Regions from separate parts of the Pseudoalteromonas sp. SR45-6 genome, predicted to be linked through region 2. Evidence: predicted binding sites of a transcription regulator. Region 2 holds the regulator's gene; each other region holds the start of a gene.

Region 1 (8,272 bases), on a different contig from region 2:
TATTCTACTGGCGGAAGTAATCTGAGCTTCGGATAATAAATCTATCTCCAGCGGCTATTTTTCAATGTTAACTGCGTTGAATTTATTTGTAATAGGCATGCTATTGACGCGTAAATTCGCCTTATTTTCCCTGAAAATTTTGGCTGGAGAGTAAAAGTAATATTAGTGCTATAAATCAATGCGTTAGAAAATACATGAACCAAAATTTAGGTTAAGCAACAAAGAGTTAATCGCACTTAGACAGACCACGTTGGCTTGCGAGTTTTTTGAATTTATGATTATTTATAAATACTTACGGTAAAAACTATACTCTAAGAAAGTGTTACACGCTGTGGCATTTTTTATATTTTTTACCACTACCACACGGGCACTCATCATTGCGGCTAATTTTTATATCTGCAACAGGGAAGATCTCACCATCGAGATAACGCCACTGGCCATCTTCTTTTATGAAGCTTGATTTTTCATGCAGTTGGCAAAACAAGTTTTGATAAAAATAGCTAACACAAAATTCAACACAACCAGTGTACTCTTGCTGATCTGCACTGATCACGGCTAATTTTATAAAGCGGCAACTATTAGCAAAATCGGCAATTTCTCTGAGTGGGTTTGCTGCTTGTTTTTCTTGTGCATAAGTTTGGTAAATATACTTAGCATTTTTTAAGGCATAAGCAACAAAGCGAGAGCGCATTAGTTGCTCTGGGCTTGTTGCTTGTATATTGCCTAAATGCAATTTTTCACAGCAATCGCTATAGCTTTGTTCGCTGCCACATAAGCAAAGACTGTCAGTGAGTGAGGTCATAATTAAAATACGCTTTATTAAAAAACGGCATTTTAACAGCTTATTGTGCTAATGCTATCTCTGTAGCTTGTTGGGTTTTAGTAAAACAGTATAGTTTTGCACTGGCTTGATCTAACTTTAATGACAGGTTAGCTATTTGATTGTCTCTCACAATGTCTGTCCAGGTGATCACCGCTGCAAAGTTACCGTTATGTAGTGCAGAATTTAGTACATACTCTAAATTAACCAGATGCTTTTGCCTGATCACTAATAGTTTACTGGTATCAATAGAACATGAATCGAGTAAAGCTTTACTTGGTACGTGATCCGGTGCAATCAGTAACGTCCATGCGTTTTTATTATTGTAATGGTGTAACACCTTTAGAAGTTCAAAAGTTGCAGATATCTCATCTTCTATCTGAATCAAATTTACTGATGCGCTTAAATTATCTTGTTGATAGCTTTTAACTGTTCTGATGGTAATTGGCTGTAACATAAGTTTCACTCACTGGTTGTTTATACAGTACTCATATACAGTAGTTTATACAGTGTTTGTGTGCAAGTGTTTTTTGCTATCTTTTTGAACGATTTTTATATTTATTTGATACCATCAGCTTTGGAAATATGCAGAAAATAAAATAATATTTTATAAAACAATATATTACTTAGTTACATTGAGGCGGCAATTGATTTTAATGAAAAGGGTAGATTAGTCCCTTTTCAAGGTGAGTTGGGGATCAGGTGAGCAAACTGCTGTTGGTGTATTTGCTCATACAGTGTTGCAGCATAACACTGGGCATCTTTAAAGCGGCGGGTGGCTAGATGTTTACGTAAATCAGTTAAGGCAGTTGCTGCAGGCTCATAGCCTTGGCTACTGGCTAAACTTAGCCATACTGCGCCATGAAAAACACTACTAGGTACGCCTTGGCCTTTGATAAAAAATAATCCGAGATAAAATTGGGCTCGCTGATTACCTGACATTGCAGCTAAGCGCATCCATTTAGCTGCGAGAGGAGGTTGATCATTTTTTAAATAATACAGGGCTTTATTAACAGTGTTATCAGGAGTATCAGCTTTAACCGCACTGTGTGGGGCTTTGCTCGGTTGGGTGATAAACGATAATACGTTTTCTAACTGTTGTTCTAAATCTAAGCCGATTGGCGAGGTATCTGTCATAGTGCCACACATATTATTGTTGTCATTTACCTGCTCAGTTTAGTCTAATATCAGGTTAATTGTCCTGTTATTCTTGAAATATATGATAAAATCACGCAATTATTGTCATCTAAAATGAAACTCACTTATGCTCGACGCGTTATTTAAAATTAGCGACCACAACTCGACTGTGCGCCGCGAATGTATTGCTGGTCTCACTACCTTTATTACTATGGTTTATATTGTGTTTGTCAACCCTGCTATGTTGGCTGAAGCTGGTATGGATCAAGGTGCTGCGTTTGTGGCAACTTGTATTGCTGCCGCTATTGGCTGCTTTATCATGGGCTTTTGGGCAAATTATCCGTTAGCTTTGGCTCCTGGTATGGGGCTTAATGCCTTCTTTACTTATGGTGTTGTATTAGGTATGGGCTATACCTGGCAAGCAGCATTAGGGGCTGTGTTTATGTCGGGCTGTATTTTCTTGTTCCTGAGTTTGTTCAAAGTCAGGGAGTGGATAATTAATGCTATTCCATTGGTGTTAAAGCAAGCCATTGCAACAGGAATTGGAGCGTTCTTAGCGTTAATTGCGCTTAAAAATGCCGGGATCATTGTGGCCAGCCCTGCAACATTAGTGCAGCTGGGTGATATAACGGCTGCCGGTCCATTGTTGGCTATTTTTAGCTTTTTTGTTATTGCAGCGCTACTTTATCGTGATTTTAAAAGCGGTGTTTTGATCAGTATTTTATTAGTAACTGTGATCGCGCTAAGTCTGGGTTTGGTAGAGTATCAAGGCGTGATATCTATGCCACCTTCAATTGCGCCTACTTTTATGCAACTTGATTTTTCAGCGGCATTTGAGTTGTCAATGCTTAGCGTCATTTTTGCATTGTTGTTCGTTGATTTATTTGATACATCAGGCACTTTAGTTGCGGTAACTCAAAAAGCAGGCTTAGCGGACGAAAAAGGTAATATGCCACGTTTAGGACGAGCATTAAGTGCTGATAGTGCCGCAACCATTGCCGGTTCAGTATTGGGCACTTCGACCACAACCTCATATATAGAGTCAGTTGCAGGGGTGTCTGTGGGTGGCAGAACAGGACTTACAGCTGTGGTTGTAGGAATGTGCTTTTTATTGATGATGTTTTTTGCACCTTTGGCGAAAATGGTGCCAGCTTATGCAACTGCGGGAGCTATTTTATACGTGTCGGTGCTAATGCTACAAAACCTCAAGTTTGTAAATTGGGATGATATGACAGATGCCATTCCAGTGAGTGTGGTATTACTGATGACGCCGCTAACATTCTCCATTGCTCATGGCATTGCACTGGGCTTTATTTCTTATACAGCTGTTAAAGTATTGTGTGGTAAACGAGAACAAGTAAGCATCAGTGTGTGGATATTGACAGCGATGTTTGTGATAAAATTTGCGTTTTTATCCTAAGTTAATACAAAGAAAAAGTGGTTTACCACTTTTTCTTTGGTGCAAAAAGCACGTCTAAATCATCTTGTTCTTGCTCTGCTTTTTTCTTCAGTGCAGTTGCATTGGAGGCTTTAAGGTCGGTGCTTATTGCTTCTAAATAACCTTCGAGTTCTTGGCGTTTTGTAGTTATATAATCGTCGCTATAAGCTACTGCTGATACAGTTGCGTACGCTTTTTCAAAGTATTGGCGTGCAGAACCGACCATATTCGCAGAGCGCGCTGAGATACCTCGTTTAATCTGGCTTTCAATATTAATTCGTAATTGGAGCTTTTCTAAGCGCTTGTCTTCAGCAATAAAAATTTGGCTGTCTACTTTTCCTTTACCATGCTCTGAGCGAAGCACTGCACGTACTTTCTTGATACCTTGAATAAGTGCTATTAATTGCTTGTCGTTATCGGGTAACACTAAGTTTTCTGAGTTAGCGGTGTCGATTGAGTTCCCTAAACGTTCATTGGCTTCTTTTAAGCGATTCTTTAACTCTTTTGAATTAGGAGATAGCTGCACCATTGCTGCTAACGCATCATGAATACGCCGTTGCAGAATACGTAAAATATGTTCTGACATAGGTATGTTGGCGCTATTTACTAGAACATCTTCTGATTCTTCAATGATTTTTTTTTGTTTGGTTAAGTCTTTACGGCGTTCTGTTTCTTGTTTCTCTTTATGCTGTTGTACCGCACTGACCCAGAGGGCAATGACAATCAGTGCAACAATCAACATAATAATAATAGAAACGATCATGGTTTAGGTCTCAAATTTCACAAGCTAATAATTTTAATCTTACATTAAATATATGCTAACGGGATAGTTTTGCGCGGCTTATGTAAAAAAGAATTCACTTTCTCATCATTTATTACTATCTGCGTATGATATTTTTTCATTTTGCGCGTCAGCTCAAAAGATGGCTACCTCAAGACGAGGGATTATGCTAGCCTAAGCAAATAACCTTATAAATACGATTCCAGACAGCCTTTTTCTATTGTTAATCAGAAAAAACTTGGCTTGACGCGATGTAGCATTTATAAATAAGCAGTATAACTACACTAAAAAATGCAGCCATGAAATTACAACAACTCAGATACATCGTCGAAGTCCAAAATCATAAACTTAATGTTTCAGCAACCGCTGAAAGTTTGTTTACCTCACAGCCAGGTATTTCTAAGCAAGTACGTATGTTGGAAGATGAGTTGGGCGTGCAGATTTTTGGGCGAAGTGGAAAACACTTAACCCACGTTACCAGCGCGGGCACTGAAATAATTAATATTTCCCGTGAGATCCTTTCTAAAGTAGAGGGTATTAAGGCGGTTGCAAATGAGCATACATTACCTGATCAAGGTAAGTTAAATATTGCCACCACACATACCCAAGCACGGTATGCACTGCCAAGTGTGATCCAAGGATTTATGAAAAAGTACCCTGCGGTGTCATTGCACATGCACCAAGGTACGCCGCAGCAAATTTCTGATGCTGCTGCTCGAGGCGATGCTGATTTTGCAATTGCCACTGAAGCACTGCATTTATACTCTGATTTAGTAATGTTACCTTGCTATCACTGGAATCGCAGTATTGTGGTGGCAAAAGACCATCCACTAGCTAAAAAAGCAGAGTCGCTGACCGTTGCCGATATTGCCCAGTATCCACTTATTACTTATGTATTTGGTTTTACTGGCCGTTCAGAACTTGATAAAGCATTTAATGCGCAGGGACTTGAACCACACATTGTATTTACAGCAACTGACGCCGATGTGATTAAAACCTATGTACGCTTAGGTTTAGGTGTGGGTGTTGTAGCATCAATGGCGATTGATCAAATTGCAGATACCGATTTAGTGTGTATTGATGCAAGCCATTTATTTGAAGCCAGCACCACTAAAATTGGCTTTAGAAAAGGCAGCTTTTTACGTACGTATATGTATGATTTTATAGAGCGTTTTGCACCACATTTGACCAAAGAGCGGGTTGAGCGAGCGAGTTTACTACGTAATCAAGATGACGTAGATAAGCTGTTTGAAGATATAGAGTTACCGGTTAAGTGACTTTAATCTTTTGAAAACAAAAAAGCCGCATATTGCGGCTTTTTTAATGACTATAAAACTTAACACTCAATTATATTTACAGCTAAGCCACCGCGAGCGGTTTCTTTATATTTAGTTTTCATATCGTTACCAGTATCAAGCATGGTTTTAATAACTTTATCCAATGATACTTTTTGCTCGCCACTGCCACGAATAGCCAAACGCGATGCATTAATTGCTTTGATAGCTCCCATCGCATTACGTTCAATACACGGCACTTGTACTAATCCACCGACAGGGTCGCAGGTTAACCCTAAGTTATGCTCCATGCCAATTTCAGCGGCATTTTCTACTTGTAATACACTGCCACCGACAATTTCAGTCAGTGCACCAGCAGCCATTGAACATGCGACGCCAACTTCGCCTTGGCAACCAACTTCAGCACCTGAAATTGAGGCATTCTTTTTATACAGGATGCCAATTGCAGCGGCAGTTAATAAATAACGAGTTGCAATATCGCGGTCTATTTCTTTAATGAATGTGTGGTAGTACATTAATACCGCAGGTAAAATACCTGCTGCGCCATTAGTTGGGGCTGTAACTACACGGCCACCTGCAGCGTTTTCTTCATTAACAGCAAGGGCAAACAAATCCACCCAGTCCATTGCGCGTAGGGGGTCATTGCTGACTTCAATATTGAGCTTTAAGTACAGGCTAGGGGCGCGACGTTTAACTTTCAAACCACCAGGTAAAATTCCTTCGGTGCGCATACCGCGTTCAATACAGGCTTTCATTACTTGCCAAATATTGAATAGTTCATCTTTTATTTCATCTTCTGTGCGTAAGGTTTTTTCATTTTTCATCATCAAGCTTGATACGCTATAGCCTGACTCCTTACACATTTCTAATAATTCTTTGGCACTGCCAAATGGAAAGGGGGCTGGATTTTCTTCACGGACAGTGAGCGCAGCTTGTTTTTCGTTTTCAAATTCTTCATCGGTAACAATAAAACCGCCACCAATTGAATAGTAAACTTTACTATGGAGTTTTTCGTCGCCTTTAAAAGCAATGATCTCCATTGCATTTGAGTGTTTTGGCAAAGTTTTACGACGGTGGAATACAATCGCTCCTTGTTTTGGAAACTTTGCTTGATGCACTTGATTTAAGTGGATCACTTGTTCATTTTCAATTTTAGCGAGAATATCGTCTACTAAATCGGCATCAATGGTTTCCGGATCATAACCCGCAAGTCCGAGGATAACTGCTTTGCCTGAACCATGGCCGATACCTGTTTGTCCCAATGAGCCATATAGCTCAACTTTAATGCTGGTGACATCGGTTAACAAGTTTTGTTGTTGTAGTTCGTTAACAAATAAACGCGATGCGCGCATTGGGCCGACGGTGTGTGATGATGACGGGCCAATGCCAATACTAAACATATCGAATGCACTGATCATAATAACTTTACTCTACTTTTACTCAGCACGATTGCTGCCTTTGAACGGTCGCACATAATAACGCGTAATTGTACCCTTGTAACCCTTTGCAATTGAGATTTATACTGGTATGGCAAGCTGTTTTGTAAAGTTTTTAATAATGCTAGCAGTAGCTCCCCAAAGTAGTCCGTAAGGAGTTGAAAAACCTTGTAAAGTAATCGTTTTGCCAAAGCGATGAAAAGGTAAGGGTTGCCAATTGTTTACATCAGCGAGTGCGCTGACGGGCAGCAAAAAACTGGCGGCCACTTCATTTTGGTCTGCATGCCAATGTGTATCTGGGGCTAATACACCAACGAACGGTGTAATCGTAAAGCCGGTAAGAGTTGAGTAATCGCCTAATTGACCGATGACAGTGACATTTGATGGGGCGATATTTAGCTCTTCACTAAGTTCACGCAGTGCAGTATGGCGTAAGTTTGCATCGCTCAACTCATGCTTACCACCTGGTAAGCAAATTTCCCCAGGATGGTGATTTAAGAACATTGGGCGTTTGCATAGTAATATGTGCGCGCTGTTATCTATATCAATCAGTGGTAACATAACGGCACTGGCTCGTTGGGGACGTTGTTTAAAATGTCTCTTATCAGCTGGCTGTATATACTCATTGGCAGGCGCAGTTAGCTGAAAACGAGCCATAAGCTGTTTGCTATTCACACAGGTTACTTCAATAAAGGTAAGATTTTATTTACTTTATCGTAAGTTTCTTGGTATTCCAAATCCACTTGTGAATCAGCAACAATGCCGCCGCCAGCCCAACAATAAATATGTTGTTTGTGACACACTAAAGTTCGGATGGTAATACTGGTATCCATATTGCCACAAGCGCTTAAATAACCGATTGAACCACAGTAAATACTGCGCCGATGCGGTTCTAATTCTTCAATGATTTCCATCGCACGAATTTTGGGTGCACCGGTTATTGACCCTCCCGGAAAAGCAGCATACAACTGATCAACCGCAGTTTTATCGTCAGCTAACTTTGCTGTCACGGTACTGACTAAGTGGTGTACTGCAGGAAAACTTTCAATCGCAAAGAGTGACGGGACTTGCACGGTACCAGGTTTGGCAACTTTACCTAAGTCGTTGCGCAGTAAATCAACAATCATCACATTCTCAGCGCGATCTTTCGCTGAATTTTGTAATCGAGTTGCTTGTAACGCATCTTCTTTTTTATCAAGACACCGTGGCAGCGTTCCTTTGATTGGCTTGGTTTCAACCTGATTATCATTAATGGCAATAAAGCGCTCAGGAGAAATAGATAAAATAGCGCCATCAGGATGATTAATAAAACTTGAAAATGGTGCTTTGTTAGCTTCGCGCAAAGTACAATAAGCATGCCACGGT
Region 2 (8,272 bases):
CTGTCGAATGCATTTGCATCGAGACTGTCGAGGGTGATCACCCCGAGTAAGTTATCGTCGCTATCAAGTAGAGGGATGCCTAAGCAAGCATGAACAGGAATATCGCCAGCTTTGCTCGATAGTAAACCGTCGTACGGATCAGGAATTGGGCAATCATGGGCAAACTGTAATGGTTGCTTAGCGTTGCAAATGGCATGTAAACGTGGATGCTCGTTTATTACAAAGCGTCGTCCTAGGGTGTCAGGCGTCAGTCCATGAATAGCTTGTGGTTTTAACACATCGCCTTGTAAGGTAAGCAGTGCAATAGCGTCACTGGGTATTACTTGTTTGATACACTGAATTAACTGCTGAAAAGGCTGCTTTTGGTCGCTCACTTTAGCAAGCACAAGGGCGACATTAAGTAAGCTTTGTTTATCTACCATGTCAAAATGACTCAAATGTGTTTTTATCTTATTTAAAGGTGAGTCATAAAGACTTTTTTGTCAATAGCAAAATAGTTAATATGTTGAATAATAAGCAGTTTAAATCTTGGCTCGGCTTGTGCAATAGCGTGTTATAAATACCTAGATAGATGAGTCTAATACGCTGATGCGAGCAATCAATTTAACCGAACCAATGCCCAAAAAAATGCGTTTTTATCAAGTCAGTCAATGGCCGTTATGGATGTTAGCATTTCGGCCCTACTTTTTAGGAGCTGGCTTATTGGCCGTTTTGTCGATTAGTTATTGGTTACTCATTTTAACAGGCCATGCCAGATGGCAATTGACTATGCCAGCAACACTTTGGCATGCCCATGAAATGATGTTTGGCTTTGCAGGCGCTGTAGCTGTGGGGTTTTTATTAACCGCAGCACAAACTTGGAGCGGGGTTGCGAGTATTAATGGTCGTAAATTGATGTTGCTAACCCTAGTGTGGCTAGCAGCTCGTGTTGCGTTTTTTATTACCAGTGCAGGTATTGAAAACTTTAGTTTATATGCGGTGTTATTGTTCCAATTGCTTTGGTGGTTAGGTGCAGTTATGGCGCTGGCTAATATGCTCCTTAAAGCTGGCAATAAAAATAACTACCAATTTTTACTGATGCTAAGCGCATTGTGTGTGCTCAATATTATTTATTTATGCTTAGCAATACAACAAAACATGCTACTTGCATTGGCAGTCGCCGATACCGCAGTACTAGTAATGACCTTACTTGTCGGTGTGGTGGCTGGGCGGGTATTACCTTTTTTTACTGCTCGTGGTCTTGGTTTAGCGGAGCAAGTGCGTACTCCTCGTTTAGATAAAGTGCTGCTTTACAGCTCATTGTTTGCTGTCGCGCTTTATTTTATCAGCCAATTATTTATAGCAAGCGTTAATCCTGGTTGGGCATTGGCTGTTGTTGCTGTAGTGCATTTAAGTCGCTCATTGTTGTGGTGGAATAATCAAATACTCAAAGTACCACTGTTATGGTCGTTGCACTTCTCTTATCTAGCTCTTGGGCTTGGTTTAGTATTGCTTGCGCTGAGTTTTTACAGCTCGGTTATTTTGTTTAAAGACGCGCTGCATATGATCACTATAGGTACGATTGGCATGATGATCTTAGCGATGATGACGCGGGTATCTCATGGTCATACTGGCCGCCCTTTAACTATTCCTCACTTTATGGCTGTGGCGTTTGCTTTAGTGTTTATTGCAGCAATTATTCGTTCGTTATTACCTGTTGTTATTGGGCCACACATCGCATGGCAGCTGAGTGCTGTACTGTGGATCGTGGCATTTTTATTGTTCTTATTCCACTGTATTCCTATTTTAACGCGGCGTCGTGTTGATGGGCGTCGTGGTTAAAGGAAGTTGTATGTTATCTGATAAAACCATTGAAATAGTAAAAAGCACAGCGCCTTTATTGGCGCAGGCGGGCACCGTTGTCACGGAGCATTTTTATAACCGGCTGTTTAGTCATAACCCTGAGCTGCAGGATATTTTTAATATGGCCAATCAACGTAGTGGCCGTCAGCAATTTGCATTATTTAATGCCTTGGCTGCGTATGCTCAAAATATTGATAATTTAGCCGTATTAAAAGAGGCGCTGGCACGCATTAATCATAAGCATACCAGCATGCATATTTTACCTGAGCATTATCCAATAGTTGGCGGACACCTGATTGGCACTTTAAAAGAATTGATCCCTGAGCAATTTACAGCTGAAGTTGAATATGCATGGCGTGAGGCTTACGCACTACTTGCTGATATTTGTATTACCGAAGAAGCGGCGCTATACGAGCACAGTAAAAATAACCACGGTGGCTGGTCGGGTACTAGAGCATTTGTTATTGCTAAAAAACAGCCTGAATCAGAGTTAGTAACCAGTTTTACTTTAGTGCCAGTCGATGGTAAAGCGGTAATGACTCATAAACCAGGGCAGTATTTAGGTATCAAAGTAAAACCAGCTTATGCACAGTATAGTGAGATACGCCAATACTCTATTTCTCAGCAAAGTAATGGTGAAAATTACCGTATTAGCGTGAAAAAAGAGTTATTGCCAGCAGCGGGGATTGTATCTAATTATTTGCACTCACTTGATGTGGGCAGCGTTGTGGAGCTTTATCCACCGGCTGGAGACTTCTTTTTACGCGCAAATAAAAAACCTGTGGTATTAATTTCTGCGGGCGTTGGTCAAACACCGATGCTGGCAATGTTACAAACATTATTATGTGATACATCGAATCAAGCGGTCACCTATTTACACGCCTGTGAAAATATCCTGCAGCATTCATTTAGTCAGTTTTTGGCGGAGCAAGCCGCGGCGCATACTCGATTAAATTACTACACTTGGTTTAATCAAGGTGGCGAGGGAGCTGAGTTTACTGGATTGATGAATGTCAGTGCTGTTGCTGAACAGCTTCCGCTTGAAGAAGGTGACTTCTACATCTGTGGCCCTACGGGGTTTATGGCTGCAATTAAACAGCAATTACTCGTATTAGGAGTCGCTGCTGAGCGTATTCACTACGAGGTGTTTGGCCCACATCAAGATATTTAATGACGAAACTAAATGTAGGTTTTAAGTGAAAAGGCGCGAAATGCGCCTTTTTTATGGTTTTGGCTACTTAAAGTACAGCATTGCTATTTTTCGCTGCTAAAGCTTGGTTTTGCCATGCGGTAAATAATTTTTGTTGCTTGTCGGAAATTTTTAAACCATAGGTTTTTTGCATATAAAAATAAGCATCGGCAATGCGTTTTCGTGCATAAAAGGGCGGCTCTACCACACGCTGTTTAAAATCTACCTTTACCTGGCAGCGACCATATTGGCTTGCATTACCTGCAATCATGCCAAAGCTGTAATTAGATCGGTCTGCGTTTATTTCACCAATTGCCGGAGCGAGATTATTTATATCAGCTTCCATTTTCCGAAATTGCGCACTGACTTTAATGCAATTTTTTCGGCCGCCATCTTGCCAGCATTGTAGCTGGTGACCAAATTCCCATGCAGACACAATATGTTCCCACTCAATCCGAGTTGCGCGCGCATTTGGTTTGCCTGAACGAGTAACCGCATTGCGAGGCACATAACCACATGCATTTGGGTCGGGCACCAGTTTTTTACCTTGGCGTTTAATATTACAGCCACAATAGAGGCTGGTGGCGTTATCAGGAAGGGTTTTGATGAGGTGTTTTTTTGCGCTGTAAAAACTGGTGAATTGTTCTGCATAAAGGTTAAAACTCACACAACACAATACCAGCGCAATAATTAAATGCGGCATATCCAATCACTTTAGTGAACTACAGGAAGCGCTAGTTTAGAGCGATTATTCAAAAAGTAAATCGCTTAACTGTGTGATGTAGTGGGAATTTTAACTCATCTCTAAGGTAAGGTTAGCTACTTGGGCGACGGGAAGTACGTTTTCTAAAACGGATATTCTGTAGTAATAAAATAAAGCCAGTTAAACAAAACAATACGCTACTGGCTGCAAAACTTATTAATAATGGGTTATTAAAATCTTCACGTTGCTCATAGTCCATTATGTGTAACATCCAGAAAAAATCGAAAATTCGCCAAATTGTGCTGCGAACAGTAATAACTTGGCCGCTATCAGCGGATAAATATAGTGTGGTGTTAAACGTATCGTCAAAATTTACTTGCCAAATATTTTCTTTAAAGCCAACTTCGCGAGTACCTTTAGTTAGTTTGATCACGTCTGTTACTTGCGCATTAATTAATAGATGAGCTTGGGCATTGGCAATAATTTGCGCTTTACTCGGTGCTACCAAAGGACGGCCAGTAACTCCGTTAAAGCTGTACTCACCGTTACTGTTGCTCACAATAATGGTAGGGATTGTTAAAAAGTGACTATAACTAATTTGTCTTGGTTGAGTAATTTTTGCAACGATATTATCAACTGAGGCTAGATAATCAGCTTGTTTGAATGGGTTATTTAATTGCCGCGCAGCTAAATGTTTACCGTGAACTTTTTCAAGCGGTATAGCACTCATAATTAAACCACCGAGTAACCATGCAAAAATTTGTAGCGCTAATAAGTAACCTAACCATTTGTGAAACTTACGCGCATGTTTAAAAATGCGTTTATCCATAGTGACTACCTGTTTGTTATTAGTGCGGTATTCTATAAATTATATTGAGTTTGCCAATGTGGCAAATTGTCGCATCAACAAAATAAAACTAGCTACTCTAGATTTGGTATATACGCAAAATTAGGTTAAAGTTTGCGTTGTTATTAACGCAGGGTAAAAATGAAACAATGTCGGAAATTCAATTTTTAAATGTAGATCTAGAGCTTGAATCAAAGCAAGATATTAGTTTGTTAGTTGCAGACTTAAAAAAAAGTGCTGTGGTTTTGCATTACGATAAAGATGAGTACCGTCAACTAGCACGTATTGAGTCTAATGAAGACGTTATCTCACCAGATAAAGCGATTAACCACTTATGTGAGTTAATTGAATCTTGCTCACGCAATGCATTAAAGCAGTGGTTATCATGCTCAAAGCGCACCTTTGATATTGGCTTTGAATCAGGCACTTCGCCAAAATGCTTTAATCAAGCGCTCAGTGCCGATACTTTATTGCGTATTTCTGCTATTGGCGCAGGTATTGAAATTACAATTTATCCACTTTCAAGTTAGCCTTTTCGCTCTACAATTGCTGCGGTCATTCTTGATACGCAGCACAGTTCTCCACGACTATTGGTGATTTTTATTTCCCATACGGATGTACGCTTGCCTAAGTGTAGTGGTGCTGCTATCGCGGTTAATATACCATTACGTGATGCTTTTAGATGATTGGCATTGATCTCCTGGCCAACACAATAAAACTTTGTAAAATCAACAGCAAAGTTTGCAGCATAACTCGCCACCGTTTCTGCAAGTACAACATTTGCGCCGCCATGCACCATACCCATAGGGTTATGATGAGCTGGGATCGCGGGCATCGTTGCTACTAAATAATCATCGCCTATTTCACTTATTTCAATGCCCATGGTTTTCATCAATGTGCCTTGACCACTTATGCCGTCATCAAGTTGCTTACATTGTGCTAGGGTGATCGGTTGATACCAAATACTCATCTGTCTACCTCACTAAGTTATTTACTAAATCAGTCTACACTTTTAAACATTTTCCTACAGTTAAGATCATAAAAATAGATAAAATGTACCTATATTATCTAACTGTTAATGGATCTTAAGGATGAAAGTAAAGGTATTTGGATGTGGTGCAATATTATTAATGAGCCTTGTTGCTCAGCCGCAGGCTGTTGCTAGTACCCAACATCAACTCGATATTGGTTTTACCGATTTAGCTGGTTTAGATGAATCTTTTTTAGGCGCACGGTATCGATATTTTGCGCAAGATCTTGAATCGTTGACTGGTCCATACGAGCTAAAAGCGTATTTAAATCAAGTCAATAATTATGCTATTGGTGGGTTTGCTAATGATGATTTTAGCTATTTAAATGCCGATGCTGCCATCTATGGTCCCGCAGGATTAGTTATTAGTGCCAGCGCGCAGCGCCTCTGTGAGGATAATAGCTATTGGCAAAATACTGATTATTTAGTGAGTGCCGCTGTTGGTAAGCAAATGAATGAGCAGTTACAACTAGGGTTCAATATATATTACAGTCGCTTAGAGCGCCATGATATGTGGTTTGGCAAAGATAATGAAAGAGTCGCGGTTGAATGGACTTATGCTCCTTATGTTCGTTGGACAAATATAGTTAGCAATCAAGGTTGGGATTTAGAGCTAAAGCAATTGGCAGGGCGTTATCGTTATGTGCAGGGGCAGGCGGTTTATTATGTAAATCAAGCATGGTCAGTGGGAGTCGTTGCTAATATTCGTAATCAGAAAAATCTAAAAGACAACTATGAACTGCAAACGCAATATTGGTTTAATCAACATGTAGCATTAAAGTTTGGTCTTGGATCTGCGCTTGATTCTGGAAGTGGTTTAAATAGTATGAGCTTGTTATTAACGGCGCGATTTTAAGCCAATTTATATTTGCGATTTTCAGATAACTGTATATACTCACAGTTAAATGTACTGTATGGAAAACCAGTTGTATGCGCCCATTAACGAATCGCCAAGCTCAAATTCTCGAACTTATTAAAGTTTTTATTAAAGATACCGGTATGCCGCCAACCCGTGCTGAGATTGCGCAAACGTTAGGTTTTAAAAGTGCTAATGCAGCGGAAGAACATTTAAAGGCATTAGCGAAAAAGGGCGTTATTAAAATGAAGCCCGGTGCCAGTCGAGGTATTCAGTTAGTTGAAGAGGATGAGCCGGAACAACTTGGTTTACCTCTAATAGGCAGAGTTGCCGCTGGTGAGCCTATTTTGGCAGAGCAGCATGTTGAAAGTCATTGCAAAATAGATCCACTCTTGTTTAAACCGGCTGCTGATTTTTTACTGCGTGTGCAAGGCATGAGTATGAAAGACATTGGTATTATGGATGGCGATTTATTGGCTGTACACAGCACTCAAGTTGCTGAAAATGGCCAGGTGGTGGTTGCCCGTGTTGATGACGATGTAACAGTAAAACGCCTTGAAAAAGCAGGTAAAAAAGTTTTTTTACATGCTGAAAATGATGAATTTTCACCGATTGAAGTGGATCTTGAACATGAATCTTTCAATATTGAAGGGTTGGCTGTTGGGGTGATCCGCAACGCTGATTGGATGTAAATTTTTTGATCTATATTTTGCACCAAATTGGTGAAGTTTGGTGCATTTAATTTTTTACCGCTATAATGGCTAGATTTTATACTTAGCTATAGCGTCCTAAGCCCTATCAAATCTACTTACCAGCTACTTTTAGCCCTCTAATATTATCCCTAATTACAAAATAACGCGCTGATTTTTAGCTGTTATTTATGCACCAAAAAAGAATTTAATTGCTCTTAAAACTTGCTAATTGTTCATTTTTTAACTAATTGGTTAATACACTGTGTTAACAGCTACTTTAAAAGTCTAACAATTTTGCTCAATAGCATAATTTAGGGTTGCGTTAATATTCAGTAACAATAAAAAATAACGAATTGGCGCGAATAAAGCTGTGCCGCCTTTTCGCTTTGCGTTTTGCAATAGCATTTAAAGGAGCCGTCACATGGGTAAATTGAGCTCTACCTTGTGGCTTATATTGTTTGTTCTACCGCAGCAAGTATTGGCTAATAGCCAGTTTAATATGCGTAAGGGCGTAACAGATATAAGTAATGATGTTTATCAGCTGCACATGACAATATTTATTATATGTTGTGTGATTGGGGTCATCGTGTTCGCCGTGATGTTTTGGGCACTGATCCACCACCGTAAATCTAAAGGGGCAAAACCAGCCCAATTTCATGAAAGTACTAAAGTTGAAATCCTTTGGACGGCAATCCCGTTTGTGATTTTAATTGGTATGGCAATTCCTGCGACAAAAACTTTGATTGCAATGGAAGATGCTAGTAAAGCTGATCTCACCATTAAAATTACTGGTTCTCAATGGAAATGGCATTATGAGTACATGGGTGAAGATGTTGAGTTTTATTCAATGCTTGCTACACCTCAAGATGAAATAACTAATCTTGCAAATAAAAACCCTAATTACCTGCTTGAAGTTGATAAACCTTTGGTGTTGCCAATTAATCAAAAAGTACGATTTTTAATGACCTCAGACGACGTTATTCATTCTTGGTGGGTGCCTGATTTTGCAGTGAAAAAAGATGCTAACCCTGGGTTTATCAATGAAACTTGGACCAGAATTAATGAAGAGGGCATTTATCGAGGGCAATGTGCAGAACTATGCGGAAAGGATCA
Region 3 (8,272 bases), on a different contig from region 2:
AGGGAATCATCCAAATAATCCTTTCAATCAAGAAGTAATTATCAACTACTATAGAACTGTTGATGCGGGTGCCCGTCAATGGGATATTGAGTCAGACACTTTGCGATTTGTTGCCGGTCTACGTGGTGAAATTAGCGATTGGAGCTGGGAAGCCGCTGTACAAAAAGGCCGTAGTAAATCAATGCAAACCGGTGATCGTACTCAAGGCTGGGTAAGAACTGATTTTTTACAGCAAGAAATAGATGCCGGCAACTACAACCCATTTGGCGGCACTTATAATGATCCTGCAGTCATTGAACGTATTTCAACCAGCCTAGTTCGTCGTGGTGAATCACATATGACCTCTTTTGATGCCAACATCACTGGCGAAGCGTTTAGTTTTGGTGACAATGTCGTGATGATGGCGGCTGGTATTGAGTACCGTGAAGAGGATGTCAGTGATACCCCTGATGATCAATTTCAGCGAGGTTTAATTTTTGGTACTGAGTCCGTTTCTGCTGCCGCTGAGCGGGACCAATACGCTGCCTATGTTGAATTCTCAATCCCATTAGCTGATAGCTTAGAATTACAACTTGCAGGTCGTTACGATGATTACAGTGACTTTGGTACCACAACCAATCCTAAAGTAGCGCTGCGCTGGGCACCTACTGATGAAATTACTGTTCGCGGCTCTTGGGCACAAGGTTTTAGAGCACCTTCACTAGCACAAATAGGTCTAGGTCCATCAGAGAAAAGTCAATTCTTTATTGATAATTACCGCTGTAGTGCTACAGGTCTTGATTGTAAAGCTCTTGATTACAATATCCAATTTGCTGGTAACCCTGATTTACAAGCTGAAGAATCTGAATCATGGAACGTTGGTTTTATTTGGGCTCCTATGGCTGAACTTGGCTTTAGTATTGATGTATGGAGTATTACTCAAGATAACAAAATTGATGAACAAGCATTCGGCCCAATTTATGACGCAGAATGTAACAACCAAAACAGTACGATTTGTGTTCGCCTAGCCCCAGCCGGAAGCGAAACCCTTGGTGTTATCCAAAAAATTCATAGCACTTTTAAAAATGTCTCTTCGCAGGAAGTGTCTGGTGTTGATTTCTCAGCAAATTATAATCACTCCTTGGATGATCTTGGTTTACTTAAGTTCAACTTAGAATGGTCCTATCAAGACAAGTTTGAAAAAGACGGTCGCGATTATACTGGTGAATATGGTTACCCTGAACACCGCTGGATGTTCTCAACTAATTGGGAGCTTGGTGAATTCAATACTAATGTAAATATCAGCTATGTGGGTGAGTTTGAAGATACGCCTGATATTGATTTTGATGGCACCCTCGATTTTGATAGCAACACGTCAAGAATGGTTGATTCACAAGTCTTAGTTGATTTACAAACGGCTTATCGTATTACCGAATCGACCAAGATCTCGATTGGCGTAAATAACCTATTTGATGAAGAGCCACCATTTGCAATTGGTGATGGTGATGGTGATTTATACGGTTATGCTTCCGCGGTTCACAACCCTCGCGGACGTTATATCTACACCAAAGTGTCATTCGCTTTCTAGCGACTACCCTAAATAAAAAACCCGCCAAATTGGCGGGTTTTTCATATTCTAAAACAAAGGCCTAAATTATAGGTCGCTTTCGTTTTCTGAAAGGAACTTAGCAACGCCTGCTGGGCTTGCATCCATACCTTTTTTACCTTCAGTCCAACCAGCTGGACATACTTCACCGTGCTCAGTGTGAAACGCTAGAGCGTCAACCATACGAAGCATTTCGTCGATGTTACGACCTAGTGGTAAGTCATTTACTACTTGATGACGTACATTACCTTCTTCATCAATTAAGAATGAACCACGAAATGCAACGCCCGCTTCTGGATGCTCAACATCGTATGCTTTACAGATTTCGTGCTTAACATCTGCAACTAGTGCGTATTTAACTGCACCGATACCGCCGTCTGCAACAGCAGTGTTACGCCATGCGTTGTGTGAGAATTGTGAATCGATTGAAACACCAATTACTTCTACGCCACGCTTTTGGAATTCTTCATAACGCTTGTCAAAAGCAATTAGTTCAGAAGGACATACGAAAGTGAAATCTAATGGGTAAAAGAAGATGACTGCTTTTTTACCTTTGATTGTTTCGTGAAGATTGTAGCTATCTACGATCTCGCCGTTACCTAGTACTGCTGCAGCGGTAAAGTCTGGTGCCTGGCGGCCTACTAATACACCCATTTTATTCTCCAAATATTTGAGTTTGCTTTTAATTGCTTACGCAATGCTTGCCTTTAATATGGGATCTAAAAAATAAATACCAAGGGCTAGCATGCATAATTATCAGAATATTTTAGAGACTAAAGACTTAAAATAACAATCGTATTTTCCGATGTCACTCATCGAAAAATACGAACGCGGTGTATCACTCGCTGTTTGTCATTAATAACAGCGAAAAAAAACCTGCATATGCAGGCTCCTTATAGATATAACTACACAGTAAATGCAGAGTTAATCCATGATATTTTCCGGCATATCACCACGGATTTTTTGCCAGATCTCACCTGTTTGATGACCATATTTCCGCATCATTGAAATTGCGCCGTCATGTTCGCGTTTCTCAGCAAGTATGGTTAAATCTTTATAGAATTGACGCGCTAACTGACGCGTGCCTGGATCTGAAAAGTAATGACAGCCAATTTTAGAGTAAAAACCCTTAAAACCATTAAGAATAAGTACATAAATACGGTTATTACCTGCAACAGCCAACTCATGATGTACTTTATAATCATAATCAGCGAAAGCTTGTGCACTATCTTCAAGTTCATCACTTTTTGAAAGAATTTCTATCACGCGATCAGGTGCTAGTTTAATGGCAGCGCGAGTATAGATAGCGCTAATATTAGTACGCGCAGAAAGTAACTGGTCGGTTAACTCGGGCATTTTATCTTCATCAAGACGCGCTAAGGTCTCTAAAATATTAAGTCCTGAGGTTTCCCAAAAGTTATTTACTCGAGTCGGTTTACCGTGTTGGATTGTTAACCAACCATCACGCGCTAAACGCTGCAGTACTTCACGTAAGGTTGTACGAGTAACACCGATTAATTCTGATAACTCTCGCTCAGCGGGAAGAATAGAACCTGGTGGAAAATCACCATTCCAAATTGACTCAACAATGTACTCTTCGGCAAACCCTGCTGGGCTTTTCGCTTTAAAAATTCTCATTCAATTCCCACTTGAGTTACCACATAACATTACTTTAAACGATTAACTGACTGATTGTACCAGATGAAGCCAAACTAACAAGTAAAGTCACTTCATTAATTCACCCACGACGACAGGCTTAAGCCTCTACTCTCGCCACGTTTTTAAAATGGATACAGGCTAATTTATCACTCTTTCAGTGTCGCTTTCTTTTATACTAAATTGAAGGGATTGACCACAAAGAGTAATAGACATTTAACTTCATTATGCACACTATACGGACTGAATAAAAATACCCATTTCGCTATTTCAGCTACACTTAATATAGCGCGGCATATTAAATGGATAAAAGGTACGTGATGTTGTTTATAGCTTTTTTGTTTACACCACGGCTAGACTGAATTAACTTAACCAACAACAGTTATACTTAAATGTACAATAATAAGGAACACCTATGCAACAGAGTGTTTTCAATGCAATTTTTAAGAATTTTTTAGGCTCTGCCCCACAGTGGTATAAATACACAATTATTGCTTTTTTAGCTATTAACCCTGTGTTATTTCATATCAATCCCTATATGGCTGGTTGGGCATTAGTTTTAGAGTTTATTTTTACTCTCGCGATGGCGCTGAAATGTTATCCACTGCAACCAGGTGGTTTACTTGCAATTGAAGCACTGTTTATAGGCATGACAACTGCCGGGCAAGTAGAGCATGAAATTGTTCAAAATGTAGATGTAATCTTACTGTTGATCTTTATGGTCGCAGGTATCTACTTTATGAAAGATTTATTACTCTATATTTTCACCCGCTTGGTGGTATCAGTTCGCAGCAAAACTGTACTTTCCTTAGCATTTACTATTTCTGCAGCATTTCTTTCTGCTTTTTTAGACGCACTTACAGTAATGGCGGTGGTCATAGCTGTCGCTATGGGCTTTTACAGTATTTACCATAAAGTCGCCTCAGGGAAAGACTCCACTAGTGAACATGACATTAACGATGATAACCAAGTACGCCCAGTTAATCGTCAGGAACTTGAAGAATTTCGAGCTTTTTTACGTAACTTATTAATGCATGCTTCGATTGGTACCGCGCTTGGTGGAGTCTGTACTATGGTGGGTGAACCACAAAATCTTATTATTGCAGAACGAGCAAGCTGGCAATTTGGGGAGTTTTTCTTGCGTATGTTGCCTGTTACTATGCCTGTATTCATCGCTGGTATTGTTACTACAATATTACTCGAAAAAACAAAAACCTTCGGTTATGGCGCAAAGTTACCAGAACCGATTCATCAAATACTTGCTGATCACGCAAAAGAGCTCGATAACAAACGCACTAAACGCGATAAAGTTAATCTGATGTTTCAGTCATTTATTGCTGTATGGTTGATCATTGCATTAGCTTTACACCTTGCCACGGTTGGCTTAATTGGCTTATCCGTGATTATTTTTGCAACTGCGTCCGCTGGTATAATCGAAGAACACCAACTAGGAAAAGCGTTTGAAGAAGCATTGCCGTTTACTGCACTGTTATGTGTATTTTTCTCAATCGTTGCAGTAATTATTGATCAACACTTATTTACTCCTGTAATAACTTGGGTACTGACATTTGAAGGGCAATTACAGTTAGTTATGTTTTTTGTCGCTAATGGCCTACTCTCGATGGTCAGTGATAATGTGTTTGTTGGCACTGTTTACATCAACGAAGTAGCGGCGGCTTTAAAAGCAGGACAAATTAGTCGCGACCAATTTGATTTATTAGCAGTAGCAATTAATACTGGTACTAACTTACCAAGTGTAGCCACACCGAATGGACAAGCTGCATTTTTATTCTTACTAACATCAACACTTGCTCCCGTATTACGTTTATCTTACGGGCGTATGGTTTATATGGCACTTCCCTATACCATTGTACTTACGGTTGTTGGTTTAAGCTCTACATATCTAGGGCTTAGTGAGGTAACTGATTTACTCTATCAATGGGGTTGGATTGAACACCACAGCGCAAGCTTACAAAGTATAGGAAGTTCAGGGCATTAAATATCCAAACTCTGGACAGTAAATCCCTTAACCCATATTTAGGTTAAAGAGTAAAAAACAAAGCTGCTTCGGCAGCTTTTTTATTGTTACAAATCATATTTATCCTTGCGCCTAGTTTAATGACTAAGTCATAATTCATCTACAAATTATAGATTGGATATTTTATGACTTGGTTAGCAAATTTAGCCCAACAGCGCAGTGCTTGGTTACTGCTCGCTTTTAGTGCTTTTATTTTTGAAGTAATCGCATTGTTTTTTCAATATCAAATGGGCTTAGAGCCATGCATTATGTGTATTTACCAACGTACTGCCATGCTGGGGTTATTAGCCGCAGGGTTACTCGGTGCAATTAAACCCACGAATGTAATATGCCGTCTAACAGCATTTTCTGCATGGGCAGTTGCCAGTATTTGGGGTTATTTAATTGCACGCGAACATATCGATATGCAAACTACCACCGATCCTTTTGCGTTTAGCTGTGAATTCGAACCTAATTTCCCATTACCATTGCACGAATGGATGCCACATTTTTTTGCTGCAACAGGTGACTGTGGCAACATCGATTGGCAATTTGCAGGGCTAAGTATGCCGGCGTGGATGGAGATCATTTTTGCCGCATTTACTCTGATACTAATGGCCGTTGTAGCAAGTCGTTTAATAATTAAAAAGTCGCTGTGATGATGGCATTATTTTCAAGTCAAGTAACGCAATTAAAATCGTTTAAAATACGTCAACGTCAGCAAATAATTGCGATTGCAGTGAGTATGTTAACTCCAATGCAAAAAATCAGTTTGCGTATTATAAAGCTGGTTTTATTGATCCCAGTATTTCTATCATTAGCGTATGTTGAAGGTTGGTTGTTACTTCCAGCTTTACTTCTGGCCGGGTTAAGCTACCCGTTGTTAACCACTCCAGTCGAAATTCAATTCTCTAAACGCTATTTAAGGCACGCTATTAAGCAATTTGAGCAGGGCGAATAATTCGCCCTGCTGATTTTTAGAATGTAACTTTGCCATCCAATTTAGCGACTAATTTTTCGCCAATACCTTTCACCTGCGCTAAATCTGCAACAGACTTAAACTTGCCTTGCTTGGTACGGAAATCAATTATCGCTTGCGCTTTTGATTTACCAATACCCGGCAGCTGAGTAAGCTGTTCGACTGTTGCTTGATTCACATTGACTAACTGAACTTTCTTCATACTTTCAGCAGTCTCTGTTTTAGTTACAGCTGCGCTACTAGGCAATGAAATAGCTAAGCCAAGCACTACCACTATTAAAGTTAAAAACTTCATGTTTCTCCTCCATGATATCCATACGTGGACTCAATTAATAGTTGATTTTAATGCCTTCACTTTTGGACTACCTCCAAATAAAGTCATACTAAAAAAGTGCGACTATTTAAATAAAGTAAAGTTGTACCTCTTTGTCAAATCCTAGTAGTAAAAAATAAAAATGTTCACTTGCAAAAAGACCAATAAACAATTACTGTACATAAAAACAGTAATCAATCAAGGTGAACTTGTTATTCACCAAGCAAATTGGCAGGAGAAATCATGGCTGTTGTTGTTAAATATGTTGTAGAGAGAAACGGAGTCGAGCGTATGACGTTTACTACTAAAAAAGAAGCTGACGCGTATGACAAAATGCTTGATATAGCAGAGTCGCTTGAGGTTATGCTTGAGAAAGTTGATGTGCCACTAAGCGAACAACAAATCGAATCGCTCGCACTTGAGATTGCTAAAAGTAAAGACGACTTTATGAATGTACTTAAAGGCGGCAAAGAGGCAATACAGAAAACACCTACGGCGAAAGTAAAAAAAGAAAATGTAGCGTCGATTAAAGCCAGCGCAGATAAAGAAGCAAGCTAAAAAATTACAAGTTAACTTACTAAAAAAGGGCAATTAATTGCCCTTTTTTAGTTATAAAAATTACTACCCGTTATAGCCCTCGTTCAACTTCATCAAATAATTCGGTGATCTCTTTATTTGGTGGCGCTGTTGATAAGCTCACTGTAATGATTGCAATTGTTGCAAGTATAAAGCCCGGTATAATTTCATAAATGATACTGCTGAGGCTCTCACCATTTATAGTGATTGGCGCGTATATCCAGATCAACACTGTCCCTGCACCCACAACCATGCCACTGATCGCACCTTGTAGATTCATTCGCTTCCAATACAAGCTAAGTAATACTAACGGGCCAAACGCAGCCCCAAAACCAGCCCATGCATTACTTACTAAATCTAAAATAGAACTATCGCGATCATAAGCCAAATAAATAGCAAATAATGCAACGAGTAGTACACTAATTCGCCCAACTAAAACCAGCTCGGTTTGTGATGCATCACGGTTTAAATAAATTTTATAGAAGTCTTCAGTCAAAGAGCTTGAACAAACCAATAACTGAGATGAAATAGTACTCATAATCGCAGCTAAAATAGCAGCAAGTAAAAAGCCGGCAATAAGTGGATGGAAAACCAATTCAGATAATACTAAGAATATAGTTTCTTTATCGTCAATCAGCATTTGATTTTCGATCATGTAAGCGGCACCAAATAGTCCAGTTAACACTGCACCAATCGCTGATAAAGTCATCCACGACATACCAATACGACGCATAGTTGGCATATCTTTCACTGACCGTACTGACATAAAACGTACTATGATATGCGGTTGACCAAAATAACCTAAGCCCCATGCCATTGCAGAAATAATAGCGATAGTTGAACCACCAGCAAACCAATCTAACATATTAAGCGAGTGGACTTCGCTCTCTTTCGGAGCGCTTAACAGCAAGTCATAGCTGGCATTAGCAAGTGTGTCTAACACTGGCTGGTCTAGCATCGTATAAGTAACAATAGGTACAGCAAGTAGCGAGACAAACATAATGCAACCTTGCACAAAGTCAGTCAAACTAACAGCTAAGAAACCACCAAACAATGTATAGAGTACGACGACTCCGGTTGTCACATAAAGCCCTGTTTCGTAACTCATCTGAAATGAGTTTTCGAATAATTTACCGCCAGCGACAA
Region 4 (8,272 bases), on a different contig from region 2:
AAACAAGAAAAGCTTAGCAATAGTGTAAAGATTGTTATTATCAAACGCATAGAAAACACTCAGTAAATGATCAATGTTTGCACGCTACCATTGCTTAAAATAGATGCCAAATTTTTACGCTCAACACTGGCGACAACGCGATGAGCGGAGTATGATAACCAGTATCCGAGTAATTTAGTCAAGTATAGTTGTTTTATGATTTCTATTTCCGAAACCGCACAATCGCATTTTGCAAAATTATTAGCTGACCAAGCTGAAAAAACAAATATTCGCGTATTTGTTGTTAACCCTGGCACATCACAAGCGGAATGTGGTGTATCTTACTGCCCTGAAGATGCAGTAGAAGCCACCGATATTCGTCTTCCTTTTAACGGCTTTGATGCTGTAGTTGACACAGAAAGCGCGCCATTTTTAGAAGAAGCTGAAATCGATTTCGTTACCGATAAAATGGGCACCCAGTTAACACTTAAAGCCCCCAATGCTAAAGCCCGTAAAATCGGTGATGATGCAGGACTTAACGAACGTATTCAACACATGTTAGAAACAGAGGTTAACCCTCAGCTTGCTAACCATGGCGGCCAAGTAAGCCTTGTAGAAGTAACTGCTGAAGGTATTGCTGTTCTTCAATTTGGCGGTGGCTGTAATGGTTGTTCTATGATCGATGTCACACTAAAAGAAGGCATTGAAAAAGAAATGATTGCTAAGTTCGATGAAATCACCGGTGTTGCTGATATTACTGATCACAAAGCTGGCGATCATTCTTACTATTAATAGTAGGCAGTCATGCTAAAGCCGCTGATATATCGCTTAGGTTCAGAGCCTAAGCTCAGTTTAAAGCGCTTTTTACGCGGCTTAGCACTGTTTGTGCTAGCCGTGATATTAATCACCCTCGGCTATTATAGCCACTACAGCTTACAAATCATCGGCTTAGTAATTTTAGCCATCGCACTATTCTTCGCCGCTTGGGGCTACTTAGGTATCTTTGCTAATCGCTTTTCGCAGGTATTAGACAGAAAAGATTCCCGTCCAGAAGAAGATCCTGATCTTTGGAAATAGCCAAAGCTCTAGGTTCTATCAAAATACTGCCATGAAAAAGCACTCATCAACAATACCTATTTAATTTGTCGTACTTTACTTCAGTTGTTGCGGGAGCCTGAGTTTATGAAGAACGAACCGACGACCTTCGGGTTATGAGTAGCCCAATTTTCGCACTCACTGAATTTTAGACATAAAAAAACACTCATTTTAAGAGTGTCGATTCATTATTACTTGATTTCAGTGGTTGCGGGAGCCGGATTTAAATAGATGGCCTTTGCTGGCTAATGTAGAGCTGAGACCGACGAGCTATTTATTTCACTGAGTTTCAGGCATAAAAAAACACGCTTTAGGCGTGTCTGTTTAATATTCTAAATTGTAATTGTAATTTCAGTTGGTTGCGGGAGCCGGATTTGAACCGACGACCTTCGGGTTATGAGCCCGACGAGCTACCAGGCTGCTCCATCCCGCGCCTGAAATATTAAGTGTTATTTTACTTCTTACTTAATTAAAGAAGTCAGCCAACTCACTAAAGAATTGGTTGCGGGAGCCGGATTTGAACCGACGACCTTCGGGTTATGAGCCCGACGAGCTACCAGGCTGCTCCATCCCGCGCCTGTATATTTTAAGTCTATCGACTAGTGATTTTTAACTCTCACCAAGAGTTTACAGTAACCGCTTCTTTAAAAGAATTGGTTGCGGGAGCTGTGAAAGGTGAAGAGTGAACCGACGACCTTTTAAAACTTCCAATGCACCAAATCATTTAAGAAAATTGGTTGCGGGAGCCGGATTTGAACCGACGACCTTCGGGTTATGAGCCCGACGAGCTACCAGGCTGCTCCATCCCGCGCCTGTAATTTCTTTTTCAACGGTTTCGCGTTATTTGCGAGCCTGTTTCGAAGAGAGCGCTATAGTATAGGAATCATATTATAATGCAACAGTTAAACTGCTTAAAGCTGTTCAACCGAACAAAAAGCAAACAAACAGAGTGATTAAAGCGCTCTTTGGTGTGGACTGATCATTTTTTGCCACTCCCAATCAGGGTGACCCATCACTATAAAGTCAGGGTTCTCTGTACTCTCACGCTGATTGTAGGTTAATGGATTAAATTCAGCATCAGTAATACAGCCACCTGCTTCTTCAACAATTATTTGCGATGCTCCCGTATCCCACTCACCTGTTGGCCCTATCCGTAAAAAACAGTCAGCTTTACCCTCAGCAACAATACATGCTTTTAAAGAGCATGAACCTACAGCAACTGTTGTAAACTGCGCGTTCAAGTATTGACTAACAGCTTCAATTTTTTGACGACGACTAACAGCCAAAGTTAAGTTATCTGGAGTGGCAACATTGATCTGCTGCTCTACGCCATCAACACGCTTAAATGCACCATTTTGATAACTGGCAAAATAAGTTGTCTCTTTCGCTGGCCAATAAATCACCCCAAGCACTGGGCGATTGTTTTCAATCAAAGCGATATTTACCGCAAAGTCGCCGCTTTCTAAAATAAACTCACCGGTACCGTCCATTGGATCGAGTAACCAATAGCGCTGCCAATCTTGCCTATCTGCTAAAGCAGGGATTGGTGTTTCTTCTGACATAATAGGAATATCTGGCGCTAGTGCTTTTAATCCAGCAACTAACACATCGTTAGCGGCTAAATCGGCTTTAGTGACAGGTGTGTGATCTGACTTTTCTTGCTGGCCAATATCATCTTTCTTGTAAATAGCCATAATCGCAGCACCAGCGCTTTGCGCAAGCTCAATACATGGCTCAAGTAATTCAATCATTCGCAGCTCCTGATTCTAAATGCTTAGTTAATAATAGCAAAGCTGCAACGCTTCGTGCTTCGGTGAAGTCTGATTGTTGTAATAATGACTGCCAATCGGTTAATGGCCACTTAACAACCACTAATGGTTCTGGCTCGTCCCCAACTAAAGTTTGCGGATAAAGTTGTTGCGCAAACAATATGTGCATAGTCGCATTAAAGTAACTGGGTGCCATTGAAACCACTTTAAGTGGCTGAAGTTGCTCAGCACCAAAGCCAACTTCTTCTTTTAATTCTCGGTTTGCTGCTTGTTCTGGTGTTTCACCAGGATCAATTAAGCCTTTTGGGAAGCCTAGTTGATAATCATTAGTGCCAGCACAATATTCTCGTACTAACAGTAATTCATTATCAGCTGTTAATGGCACTATCATTACAGCCCCTCGGCCACCGCCGCGGATCCGTTCGTATTGACGCTGTTCGTCATTTGAAAATTTTAATTCAAGTGATTCCACCGTAAATAATCGGCTTTTAGCAACAACTTCGGTGCGAAGAATTTGTGGTGGTGTTGGGTGCTTTTTCTGTGTCATTGGCATTAATTTGCTATCATGGCAGTTAGTTCAATAATAAACCCTATAAGATGAAATTCCTATGTTAAATTGGTCAAAAATCGATACTGTGCTGCTAGATATGGATGGCACTTTGCTCGATCTCCATTTTGATAATCACTTTTGGCTGACAGTGATCCCTGAGCAACTCGCTATCGCAAAGAATATTAGTTTGGCACAAGCCCAAGCGGATATATTAAAACGCTATCAAGCCGTTAGCGGTCAAATCCAATGGTATTGCTTAGATTACTGGGAACAACAACTTAATTTACCTATTATGGAGCTAAAATATCAGCATCAGCACCTCATTAAAATGCGTGAGGATGTACCAGCATTTTTAACATCGTTGCGAAAAGCGGGTAAAGAGTTGATTTTACTTACCAACGCACACCCGGAAAGTGTCATGCTCAAGTTTGAAAAAACCAATATTGATAACTATTTAGATGGTGTGGTGTCGACTCATCAATATGGTGTGAGTAAAGAGCAGCAAAGCTTATGGCAGCAAGTACAACTCGATTTAGGTTTTGATAAGCAGCGTACGCTGTTCGTTGACGACAGTTTAGCGGTACTAAACGCCGCAAAAGAATATGGTATTGGCCATTTATTGGCGGTTGCAAACCCAGATAGTAAACAACCGCACAATGAAATCAGTGACTATTTGAGCGTCACTGATTTTCGTGACATGCTGCCTTAATTTTTAGGGTAGCGAGCCTCTAAGCCTTGATATACAAGCTTTGCAAAATCAGCATGTTCCGTATTCAGGCTTTTAACGACCTCAACTAAATGCTCGTTATCTTCTTTGCCATGCCATTCTTTAATGTAGCTACCATCTTTATAACCATGATCTTGGCGGAAAAAATTAAGCGTATTTTTACCTACATAGCCTCGATATAAATCATCAATATCCATACCTATTTGCGCCATACATCCAGCGAAGGCTGCGGCGTTAAAGGTTTTCTCAGCGACGGCTGACGCGGCGAGAATTTCTAACGTTTGTTTGAAATCATCAGCTTGTTGCGGTGCACTTAACTGTTGTTCCAACTGCTTAGCAAGCTCTAAATAACTGGTCTCACCATCAATGCGTAACGATAAACCGAAGTGAAAAATATCAACCAATTCTAAAATAACTTGCTCGGTATCTGGAGTTTGCTTTTTCCACCATTTCCAACCGTAATGATCAAGCATTTCAGCGCATTCAACCCAAATAGCGCGATACCATTCAAAGCCTTGGCTAAACCATTGATCATGAACTTTGGTGTTCATGGCATTTTGCATTTCTAGCATCACCACTAGTTTGTTTAAATTGGCAGACATATCTCTTCCAGTTACTATTTTAATTGCCGTAATAATACAGATAAATACTCTTCGATGAAATCGATTCTACGTACTGATTGTGGTTAATACGCAGAGGTCGCTAACACAAATATTGCCAATATAGCTAAGGGCATTTCATTACGCGGCACCCGAGGATATTTTGCTAACTGAAAACTGACGGCTACCTGCCTGTAGTAAATTCTTGCCATGAATTAATCAGGTCTACAAAATCTTCAAAACCACAGCCGCTACTTAAACCATTTTCTTCAAGCATCAGTTCATCGTCTTGATAAGCAAATAAATCTTCAGAGTCTTGATGCAAGGCATGGGCTTCAAAAATGGCTTCATCTTTATTTAAAATCAAATCAATTTCTTGACCTTGCAGTGTCAGCGGCTCGAAACTTCTAGCAACTGAGGCGATTAAAGCCTGCACCATGGCGATTTTATCTTTACCGATTTCTTCATTAAGCCAACGGCCAATAACAGCATGTTCACTGCTAATTTTGATACGTAAGCCACTGATTGGATCACGTATAAACTGGTATTCCATAAGGTTCCCTAAATACAACTAATGATCGGGATTATACCCTAGTCAGCTATGAATAAATAAAGCCAGATACAAAAATAGCGCTAAAAAGCGCTATTCTTTAAAGTGATACAGCTACCGATAAGATCTAAACCGCGCGGCATCAATGATTGCCCAAATATAGACGATCGGCAGTAATATAAAACCAATCGCAACATAAATAAGCGCGCCACTAATAACCCACGCTAGGAAGAAACCAATTGCCGCCATGATCCGGCCTTGAACTAACTGCCCTAAACCTGGGAAAAATATATTACAAATCGCTGCGATAACATTACCGCCTGAACCTTGCTCTGCCATGTTAACCTCAATTATTAATTTAATTTTATTCTTATCTACTTACATTCTTCATGCCAATTATTTAGTTATTAAAAATCAATATGTTAAAATCAACGGTAATACGAAGAACTAGCTAAAATCGTGATTTTTACTAAATATAAGTCAAATTGGCGATATCACTTCACACCATTGATCTAGCTTAGCTAAAAAATGACTATAAATGAATCATTAAGTTTTTAAAGCCTTTAGACTATGTATTAAATTAACTGGTTATAAAAACAGTATTTTATTTAGCCTAACAAAAACACCTGTTATACTGCTTTTAATATTGATTGAAAAGGCGTGATGATGGACGTTTCAGAATTACTCGACGGTTTAAATGATAAACAACGGGATGCAGTTGCAGCCCCACTCCAAAATATGCTGGTGCTTGCTGGCGCAGGCTCTGGGAAAACTCGAGTACTCGTTCATCGTATCGCATGGTTAATGCAGGTTGAGCAAGCCTCCGCTTATAGTATTTTTGCAGTAACCTTTACCAATAAAGCAGCTAAAGAAATGCGCACGCGCGTTGAACAAGCCCTTCAAGCACCAGTAGGTGGTATGTGGATTGGTACTTTCCATGGCTTATCACACCGTATTTTGCGCGCCCACCATCGCGAAGCAAACTTACCAGAAGCGTTTCAAATTTTAGACTCTGATGATCAACTTAGAATGATCAAACGCTTATTAAAAGCCATGAATATTGATGACAAAAAATGGCCTGCAAAACAGTTTGGCTGGTATATCAGCGCCAAGAAAGATGAAGGTCTGCGCCCCAAAGATATCCAAGCTTACGACATCAACGAACAAATGATGCTTAAAGTTTACACCGCTTATCAAGAAGCATGTGATCGAGCAGGATTAGTTGATTTTGCCGAAATCTTATTACGTAGTTTTGAAGTACTAAAAAATAATCCAACCTTACTACGTCACTACCAGCAACGTTTTGCCCATATGCTAGTAGACGAGTTTCAAGATACCAACACCATTCAATATGCATGGCTTAAATTATTAGCCGGCGATACCAACAGCATCATGATCGTAGGTGATGATGACCAAAGTATTTACGGTTGGCGTGGTGCTAAAATTGAAAACATTAAGCGCTTTTTGACCGATTTTAAAGCCGAAACTATTCGCCTTGAACAAAACTATCGCTCTACTGCCACGATTCTAAAAGCGTCTAATGCACTTATTCAAAATAACTCAGACCGAATGGGTAAAAGCCTCTGGACTGATGGCAATGATGGTGAACCTATTTCTGTTTATGCCGCTTTTAACGAATTAGACGAAGCGCGCTTTGTAAGCAGCAAATTACGCAGCTGGTTAAACGCTGGTAATGCCCTACAAGATGCGGCGATTTTATATCGTAGTAACGCGCAATCGCGGGTACTTGAAGAAGCGATGTTACAAGAAGGCTTGAAGTACCGAATTTACGGCGGTATGCGCTTCTTTGAACGTCAGGAAATTAAAGATGCACTGGCATATTTACGGCTCGTAGGTAATCGTCAGGATGATGCTGCATTTGAGCGAGTGATTAACACTCCTGCTCGTGGCATTGGCGATAAGACCTTAAGCCATATTCGCGATTGTGCGCGTAGCGAATCATTACCATTATGGTACGCCGCCAAAGCCATCGTAGAACAACAACATTTATCAGGACGTGCGGCGACGGTTGTTACTAAGTTTGTTGAACTGGTAGAACATATTGAAGATAAAATTGGTGATCTCACTTTAGAAGAGCAAGCGAAATACGCTATTCAAACATCTGGTTTAATGGCGATGTATCAAGCAGAAAAAGGCGAAAAGGGCCGCGCTCGGGTAGAAAACTTAGAAGAGCTGATCAGCGCCTGTGGCCAATACGAACTCCCGGAAGATGAAGAGTTTAGCTCACCACTGCAAGGATTCTTGGCTTATACCTCACTGGAATCAGGTGATGGCCAAGCTGAAGAACATGAAGATGCAGTGCAAATGATGACGTTGCACTCAGCGAAAGGCTTAGAGTTTCCACTCGTATTTATGGTTGGTGTTGAAGAAGGCATGTTCCCATCTCAACAAAGTAATGAAGAATCAGGTCGGTTAGAAGAAGAGCGTCGTCTTTGTTATGTCGGGATGACTCGTGCGATGGAAAAACTCTATATTAGCCATGCCGAGAGCCGCCGTCTTTATGGTCAAGAAAAGTACCACAGTCCATCACGCTTTTTACGTGAAATGCCTGAAGATTGTATTGAAGAAATTCGTATTAAAACTCAAGTATCGCGACCACCCGCAGCAGGACGATTTAGCTCATCAGTTAGTCATGCCGTATTTGAAGAAAGTGGCTTTAGCTTAGGACAACACGTATTACATGCAAAATTTGGTATGGGAACGGTTATTAATTACGAAGGCAGTGGCGCTCAATCTCGCGTACAAGTGAATTTTGATGACTTTGGTAGTAAGTGGTTAGTAACTGTTTATGCACGACTACAAGCCATTTAACTCGTTAATAAGTAATATCCTACCGCAAATTGCCTATGCTAAACATAGGCAATTGCTACTCATTACTGGCGAACAAAACTGGTGTTATCAACAGGCTAATGAGTTACTCAAGCAACTTTGCCATCCGCTTGTTAAGGTATTATCAACTAGTGGCGAACTCACTGACAGTAG

What was found. Region 2 encodes LexA, which represses DNA repair genes until DNA is damaged. Its sites were predicted from a motif close to TACTGTATNNNNATACAGTA; they were not measured.
Region 1: H5158_RS09880 (SulA-like leucine-rich domain-containing protein) is a predicted target of LexA. The motif match lies at 1,288-1,307, and genes of this name have one in related genera.
Region 3: H5158_RS06070 (YebG family protein) is a predicted target of LexA. The motif match lies at 6,724-6,743, and genes of this name have one in related genera.
Region 4: uvrD (DNA helicase II) is a predicted target of LexA. The motif match lies at 5,852-5,871, and genes of this name have one in related genera.

The regions. Positions count from the first base shown of each region.
Region 1 covers NZ_JACJDM010000018.1:300-8,571, forward strand. Annotated here, with positions in the region: gene H5158_RS09875 (YchJ family protein) at 323-802, opposite strand; gene H5158_RS09880 (SulA-like leucine-rich domain-containing protein) at 843-1,277, opposite strand; gene H5158_RS09885 (sel1 repeat family protein) at 1,502-1,957, opposite strand; gene H5158_RS09890 (NCS2 family permease) at 2,085-3,377, shown strand; gene H5158_RS09895 (hypothetical protein) at 3,400-4,158, opposite strand; gene cysB (HTH-type transcriptional regulator CysB) at 4,476-5,453, shown strand; gene H5158_RS09905 (L-serine ammonia-lyase) at 5,513-6,889, opposite strand; gene H5158_RS09910 (CoA pyrophosphatase) at 6,989-7,582, opposite strand; gene pabB (aminodeoxychorismate synthase component I) at 7,588-8,272, opposite strand, start outside.
Region 2 covers NZ_JACJDM010000017.1:42,515-50,786, reverse strand. Annotated here, with positions in the region: gene norR (nitric oxide reductase transcriptional regulator NorR) at 1-422, opposite strand, end outside; gene H5158_RS09770 (NnrS family protein) at 589-1,821, shown strand; gene hmpA (NO-inducible flavohemoprotein) at 1,832-3,013, shown strand; gene H5158_RS09760 (endonuclease) at 3,081-3,734, opposite strand; gene H5158_RS09755 (hypothetical protein) at 3,847-4,563, opposite strand; gene H5158_RS09750 (hypothetical protein) at 4,731-5,111, shown strand; gene H5158_RS09745 (PaaI family thioesterase) at 5,108-5,551, opposite strand; gene H5158_RS09740 (hypothetical protein) at 5,673-6,467, shown strand; gene lexA (transcriptional repressor LexA) at 6,542-7,159, shown strand; gene coxB (cytochrome c oxidase subunit II) at 7,581-8,272, shown strand, end outside.
Region 3 covers NZ_JACJDM010000008.1:89,805-98,076, reverse strand. Annotated here, with positions in the region: gene H5158_RS06105 (TonB-dependent receptor) at 1-1,567, shown strand, start outside; gene H5158_RS06100 (peroxiredoxin C) at 1,634-2,239, opposite strand; gene fadR (fatty acid metabolism transcriptional regulator FadR) at 2,510-3,223, opposite strand; gene nhaB (sodium/proton antiporter NhaB) at 3,657-5,240, shown strand; gene dsbB (disulfide bond formation protein DsbB) at 5,405-5,917, shown strand; gene H5158_RS06080 (DUF6170 family protein) at 5,917-6,219, shown strand; gene H5158_RS06075 (ComEA family DNA-binding protein) at 6,236-6,532, opposite strand; gene H5158_RS06070 (YebG family protein) at 6,794-7,108, shown strand; gene putP (sodium/proline symporter PutP) at 7,179-8,272, opposite strand, start outside.
Region 4 covers NZ_JACJDM010000041.1:4,158-12,429, reverse strand. Annotated here, with positions in the region: gene H5158_RS16145 (M14 metallopeptidase family protein) at 1-50, opposite strand, end outside; gene nfuA (Fe-S biogenesis protein NfuA) at 196-771, shown strand; gene H5158_RS16135 (hypothetical protein) at 784-1,056, shown strand; tRNA gene H5158_RS16130 (tRNA-Met) at 1,431-1,507, opposite strand; tRNA gene H5158_RS16125 (tRNA-Met) at 1,574-1,650, opposite strand; tRNA gene H5158_RS16120 (tRNA-Met) at 1,809-1,885, opposite strand; gene cysQ (3'(2'),5'-bisphosphate nucleotidase CysQ) at 2,028-2,825, opposite strand; gene nudE (ADP compounds hydrolase NudE) at 2,818-3,390, opposite strand; gene yrfG (GMP/IMP nucleotidase) at 3,452-4,102, shown strand; gene H5158_RS16100 (dUTP diphosphatase) at 4,099-4,722, opposite strand; gene H5158_RS16095 (YacL family protein) at 4,904-5,272, opposite strand; gene H5158_RS16090 (hypothetical protein) at 5,384-5,608, opposite strand; gene uvrD (DNA helicase II) at 5,936-8,101, shown strand; gene H5158_RS16080 (GNAT family N-acetyltransferase) at 8,079-8,272, shown strand, end outside.